3 regions of the Gilvimarinus sp. F26214L genome follow, and region 3 is predicted to be linked to each of the others. Evidence: predicted binding sites of a transcription regulator. Region 3 holds the regulator's gene; each other region holds the start of a gene.
What was found. Region 3 encodes PhoB, which activates phosphate uptake and scavenging genes when phosphate is short. Its sites were predicted from a motif close to TGTCATAAANNTGTAACA; they were not measured.

Region 1: the regulator PhoB is predicted to act here: its motif matches at 844-861, upstream of ACURWW_RS11020 (alkaline phosphatase PhoX).
Region 2: the regulator PhoB is predicted to act here: its motif matches at 730-747, upstream of ACURWW_RS12535 (OprO/OprP family phosphate-selective porin).

Annotation. Positions count from the first base shown of each region.
Region 1 is NZ_JBTIYG010000008.1:157,324-159,592, reverse strand. It holds gene ACURWW_RS11025 (TonB-dependent receptor) at 1-698, opposite strand, end outside; gene ACURWW_RS11020 (alkaline phosphatase PhoX) at 967-2,268, shown strand.
Region 2 is NZ_JBTIYG010000010.1:89,968-92,236, reverse strand. It holds gene ACURWW_RS12540 (serine aminopeptidase domain-containing protein) at 1-600, shown strand, start outside; gene ACURWW_RS12535 (OprO/OprP family phosphate-selective porin) at 892-2,004, shown strand.
Region 3 is NZ_JBTIYG010000002.1:1,588-3,856, forward strand. It holds gene ubiA (4-hydroxybenzoate octaprenyltransferase) at 1-856, shown strand, start outside; gene phoB (phosphate regulon transcriptional regulator PhoB) at 919-1,623, shown strand; gene phoR (phosphate regulon sensor histidine kinase PhoR) at 1,656-2,269, shown strand, end outside.

The DNA.
Region 1 (2,269 bases), on a different contig from region 3:
GGAGTGATGCTTTTGTTGATTTCCACGGATTCCACCAGGTCCGACGAGATCACATCCAGGTTCACTGCCCGCGAGCCCGCTTCGGGGGCGGGAACCCGCATGCCGTTGATGGTGGTGGAGTTGAAATTCGGATCGATACCCCGGATGACCACGAAGCGCCCTTCCCCCTGATCGCGCTGAACGGAAAGACCGGGGGCCCTTTGCAGGGCTTCGGCGACATTCTGGTCCGGGAAGTTGCCAACAGAGTCCGATGAAATGACATCGATCAGCGCTTCGGACCGCTGGCGCCGATTGATCGCCGCAGCCTGTCCGGCGACCTGGCTGTCTACCAGCAGACCGCGCAGTTGGGTGCCATCAGTCGCGGTGCCGCCCCCGATGCGGATTTGCACATCGCTTTCCTGACCCGGCATAACGCTCACCTGAACACGTTCGGGCATTGCGCCGGCGTATTCAGCCACGAGGGTGTACTCGCCTGCGGCCACATTAGCTATGCGGAAGCCACCATCCCGGCCGCTTACGGTGCTAATGCGCTGCCCTTCGATACGGATAACCGCGTCGGAAAAACTGAACTCGCCAGTTGCATCGGTTACTTTTCCACTAATGCTGCCAGAGGGTTGCGCATGTACAGTTGCTGTGCAAAGCGCAAACATATGTATGAGACACAGAATTCTTAAACGCGAAGCTCGAACGAAACTCATGAACGCACATCTCCTTTCCCGTCGGGCGACCGGAGGCGACCCGCCCTGAAACAATGATTTGTGCGTCACCCTAATTGCCCTGTGTGACCGTGAGGTTGCACTCCGGTGAAGGTCCGATGACGTCTTTGTTTCAGTCAGACCCGGGTGTCATACGAAGGTAATACGCACGTCATTGAAACGTCATTCTCGGTGGGGATACTGTGGGTCCGGACAGTTCACTCCCGCGCAGCAGCTACCGGAACTGCGCCTGGAATTAGGGGTACTCTCAATGGCCGAAGAAAACGGCAGGATAAACACGGGCCGTCGAAGATTTTTACAGCAGGGTTTGGTTGCATCGGGTGTGCTGGCCATTGGCCCCGGTCTCTGGGCTGGTCAAGGCCAAGGTTCGCCGCGCGCTGCCCGGCCGCTGACCTTGAAGAAGCGGGTCAGCAACATTCCCCGGTTGTCCGGGACACTGGTGGAAGTAGCGGTGGACAATGATTCGGCGACCAGAATGCGGATTCCCGAAGGATTTCGGGTACGCGAAGTCGCCCGGACTGGACAGCGGCCCTTCCCCGGGTCCGATTACATCTGGCACGGCATGCCCGACGGGGGAGCGACCTTCCCAATGGACGACGGCGGGTGGGTCTATGTCTCCAATTCCGAAATCAACGCCTGGCGCCAGGGAGGAGTCGGCGCGCTGCGCTTCAATGCCGCAGGCGAGGTGATTGATGCTTTCGCCGTTTGCAGCGGCACAACAAACAACTGCGCAGGCGGCCCCACCCCCTGGGGCACCTGGTTGACCTGTGAGGAGATCGACGAAGGTCTTGTTTATGAGTGTTACCCGGACGGAAGCCGGCTGGCTGTCCCGCTTCCGGCGCTGGGCGTTTTCAAGCACGAGGCGGCGGCCGTTGACCCGGTCGGTGGCGCCATCTATCTCACCGAAGATACCCCGGATGGCAACTTCTACCGTTTCGTTCCGGCCCACTACCCTCGCAATGGACGGGCAGACCTTAGCCGGGGGCGGCTTGAGGTGGCGGTGGTTGAAGGCAATGTTCCGGCCGAAACACGAGCCGTCCGCTGGGTGCCGGTGCCGAATCCGATGCCGCGCCTGAACGGGGAGCAATCCCGCCTGGAGTTACCTACGCGAAAACAGGTCGCCGAAGCCGAGGTGTTCAACGGCGGAGAAGGTTGCTGGTATCACGAAGGCTTCGTGTACTTCACCACCAAGGGCGACAACCGCGTGTGGGCTCTGGACACTCTCGCAAGCACGCTGGATCTGGTCTACGACAAACAGACACACCAAGCCTTCAACCCCGGGATTGACGATGTGGACAACCTGACCGTGTCGGCCGGGGGCGACATCCTGGTGGCAGAAGATGGTGCTGAGATGCGTCTGGTCGTTGTCGGGCCCGAGGTAAAGCCCTTTGAGTTAGTCAATGTAATTGGTCAACGGGGTTCGGAAATCTGTGGTCCGGCGTTCAGTCCCGATGGCACACGTTTGTATTTCAGCTCGCAGAAGGGCTACACCGGAGATCATACGGATGGTCGAATCTACGAACTCCGCGGCCCGTTTTTCGTGGACGTCTGAG
Region 2 (2,269 bases), on a different contig from region 3:
TTGCGCAAGCTCTCCGAGTTGCGCGCCGGGGCCAACGCCTTCTGGCTGGGGCACGGGCTTGGCAGTCTGCTGCTGATGGTGGCCTGGCTTCGCCACGAGGACCGGGAGCGCGTTCTGGGCATGGTGCATTTTTCCGCTGCCCGCCGTTCGCCCACCCGCAATCCGGCGCTCCGCTCACCCCTGGTCCGCCCCCTGGCTTCGTTGCGCGGTTACGTCTGCCCCGCTCTTTTAGCGGGAAAATCCCGGTGTCGGGAATCGCTGCCAGTGTTGCGTGACTGGTCCCGTTGGCAATCCGATTCCTGGAGTGATTCCCAGGGCCAGGATTATGCCGAGGCCCTCCAGAGTGCGTCCCTGCCACCCAGTCTTTATTTCGCCAGCCTGCAAAAGGGCCAGTGGGGCAACATCGCCGACACCCGCCGCTGGCTCGCCGAGTTGCCTGACCACGACGCGCGCCTGATGGGGGTGGGGAAGCAGGGGGGCAATCTGCGCAACTACTCCCGCCGTGAACTGCTGCTGCATCCCCAGTCCTGTGACGATCACTTTACCCAGTTGCTCGACTGGATGCAGAACCTCGAAAACGGGCTCGCCCACGCTGCCTGAGAATTGTACGACCTTCCTTCATCTTTTTTCTTCGCGAGCGTACGAGCGGGGCGAACCCTTTTAACACCACACAAAAAATGACAATTAATTTGCAGATAAAAGTCTCTTTTGTGGCTGTTCTGTTAAAAATGTAATAAAGCTGCAATACTCCGCACCGAAAATTTGCGCCTGAACTGCTCGGGCGACCAGCCAAAGCGTGTAATCGCCACGCCGGGTCCAAATATTAAGGCTGCGTTAAATCGGGCCGAAAATTCGTTCGATCCATATCGTGTTAATCAGGAGAAAGAAGAGATGAAAAAAGCACTGCTGCCTCTGGCTATTGCCGCTGTCGCGACTACCGCACAGGCGGGCACTGTCACCACCGAGGGTTCGGATATTGAACTCAGCACCAATGGTGGTTTGAAAGCCGCCACCTCTGATGGCCAGGCCTCGGTGCAGTTGGGTGGCCGTATCCAATGGGACTACGACGCGACGGAAGCTGAAGACTACGGCATCGACAACGATGACCTGGATGTCCGCCGGGCACGCCTGTTTGTTCAGGGGCACTACGGGGACTGGACCTACAAGGCCCAGTTCAATATCGCCGAAAACGAGGGTGCCAGCGGTGGCGATGCGGAAGACCTGTACGTTCGCTATACCGGCTTTGGCAATCTGGCCAACATCACCGTGGGCAAGCAGAAGGAACCCTTCGGCCTGGAGACATTGACCAGCGGCAACGATACCTCAGCGCTGGAACGTTCGGCCATGAGCGAGCTGTACACTCCTGGCCGCAGCGGCGGCGTTCAGTTGCATGGTAAGGGGGCCAACTGGACCTACGGCGTGGGCGTGTTCGAAGCCGACGGGAATGGCAGTAACGACTTCGGCGATACCGCGTTCACCGGGCGCGCAACCTTCGCGCCGATCCTGTCCGACGACATGGTGCTCCATCTGGGCGCCGGCTTTACCACCCGTGACGCAGACGTAGACAACGTCCCGACCACCACCGAGGACGTGGAAGCCTACAACCTGGAACTGGGTCTGACGACCGGTCCCTTTCACGCCCAGGCCGAATACTTCGACTCTGAAGTAAGTGGCGACTTCGGCGACGTGGATCGTGACGGTTATTACCTGCAGGCCGGCTGGATCATCACCGGTGAAACCCGACCCTACCGGGACGGTGTATTCAAGCGGGTCAAGCCGGCCGCAGCCAGCGGCGCCTGGGAAGTGATTCTGCGCTATGAGGACGGCGATGGCCGATACTCCGACGTGGGCCTGGCAACCGTAGAGGGCAACCAGACCACCTTTGGCGTTAACTACTATGCCAACAACAACGTCCGCCTGGGACTCAGCTACATGACCGGTGAGGAAGACAGCACCGACTTCGAAGGCGATGAGTTGCGCGCGCGCGTTCAGTTCGTCTTCTAGAGCGTGAGCAATGTTGGGTTACGGCCTCCGGCCTAACCCAACCTACCCCCCCCACACCCCTCCATACGTAGGTTGGGTTAGCGCAGCGTAACCCAACACCATCTCGAAGATCGCACCCACTCTCTTCGCGGCCCAGGTACCATCCCACGCCCTTCACCCTTCACATCCCAGGCGCAAAAGGCCATACTTTCCGGCTTTAGGCGGAGCACTCCGTCGAATGAACGCCGAGGGGAAGATCGATGACTGAGCGACTGGGGCAGGGCCT
Region 3 (2,269 bases):
TACGCCCTACATCCAGCTCATGCGTTTCGACCGGCCCATCGGCACCTTGCTGCTGCTGTGGCCGTCGCTCTGGACCCTGTGGATCGCCGGGGAGGGTAGTCCGCACTGGGGGGTGGTGGTGATCTTCGTGCTCGGCACCATTGTGATGCGGGCCGCCGGTTGTGTGATCAACGACTTTGCGGACCGCAACTTCGACGGCCACGTGGAGCGCACCCGCAACCGGCCCATGGCCAAGGGGTTGGTGACCTCGAAGGAAGCCATCGGTATTTTCGTGGGGCTGTGCCTGCTGGCCTTTCTGCTGGTGCTGCTGACCAATGCCCTCACCATAAAGCTATCCCTCGGCGGGTTGGCGCTGGCCTTCTGTTATCCCTTTGCCAAGCGCTACACCCACCTGCCCCAGATAGTGCTGGGCGCAGCCTTCTCCTGGTCGATTCCCATGGCCTATGCGGCGCAGACCGGCGAACTGCCGAGCGAAGTGTGGGTGATTTATATCGCCAACCTGCTGTGGACGGTGGTCTACGATACCTTTTACGGAATGGTGGATCGGCCCGACGATCTGAAAATAGGCATTAAATCCACAGCCATCCTCTTTGGCGAGAACGACCGCAGCATTACCGCCATGCTCCAGGTGATGACATTGGGCGCCTTGCTGGTGATGGGCTCGCGTTTCGAGCTTGGGCTCTTGTATAAGCTCAGTCTGATTGCTGTGGCGGGGCTCTTTGCGTATCAGCAGTATTTGATCAGGAACCGGGACCGCCAGCAGTGCTTTCGCGCCTTCATGAACAACAACTGGGTGGGCATGGCGGTATTCGTTGGCGTGCTGGCCGACACGGTCGCAGGCGGAGCCGTGTCATAAAGCTGTAACAGATTGTCTCTTTAATGGTGTGCCAGAGACGTACGGGGGACACCACCAGACTCATGGCCAAAAAAACCATTCTGATCGTCGACGATGAAGCGCCCATCCGCGACATGTTACGGGTCGCGCTGGAGATGGCGGACTATCGCTGCCTGGAAGCCGAGGACGCGCAACAGGCACACGGCCTGATTATCGACGAAAATCCCGACTTGATTTTGCTGGACTGGATGCTGCCCCAAACCAGCGGCATCGAACTGGCCCGGCGCCTGAAGCGCGACGAAGTCACCGCCCGCACCCCCATCATCATGCTGACTGCCAAGGGTGAGGAAGACAACAAGATCCAGGGCCTGGAAGTGGGTGCCGATGACTACATCACCAAACCTTTCTCACCCCGTGAACTGGTGGCGCGCCTGAAGGCCGTTCTGCGGCGCGCGGGACCCGAGGAAGAAGCGGAGCCCCTGCGGGTCGAAGGGCTCTGCCTGGATCCGGCCAGCCACCGGGTCACCATTAACGATCAGCCGGTGCAAATCGGCCCCACGGAATACCGCCTGCTCCAGTTTTTTCTTACCCACCAGGAACGGGTGTACACTCGCAGCCAGTTGCTTGACCACGTCTGGGGCGGCAACGTGTACGTCGAGGAGCGGACTGTGGACGTTCACATCCGTCGCCTGCGCAAGGCATTGAGCCTTGATGGCCATGACCGCTACGTGCAAACGGTGCGCGGCGCCGGTTACCGGTTTTCCACCAAGATCCCACTGGACGCGTGAGCAAACGCGTCCCTCACATGTAGGTCACCAGCTTGTATCGGGGATTTGCCGCCGAAATCCGGCGGGTACTGATCATCACCATCGTCTGCATCGGCTTCGGGTTGCTGAACGGCTACCTGAGTTGGACCCTGATTGCGGGCGGCGCCCTCTACATGGCCTGGACGCTTTGGCAGATCTATCGCCTGGAGCGCTGGATCCGCGAGCGCGAGCCGGGCTTGCCACCGGACGCGAGCGGCTTCTGGGGGGAAGTTTTCGATCGCCTTTACCACTTGCAGAAACGCCGGGAGAAGGAAAAAGCGCGGCTGAAGGCGACTCTCGATTGGGTTCAGGAAGCCACCGCGGCCCTGCCCGATGCCGCGATCGTGCTCGACAAACGGGGCAACATGAACTGGTGGAACGAAGCGGCCACCGAACTGCTGGCCTTCGAGCCCGGTGACCGCCATCAAGCTTTGCTCAACTTCATCCGTAATCCTCAGTTTGTTGCCTATTTCGAGGCCGGCAACTATCGGGAACCCATCACCATTCCATCACCCCAGGACGACGCCCGCCGCCTTCAGTTTCAGATTACCCGTTACGGCCAGGACGAGCGCCTGGTGATGATCCGTGATGTAACGCGCCTGCACCGCCTCGAACAGGTGCGCCGGGA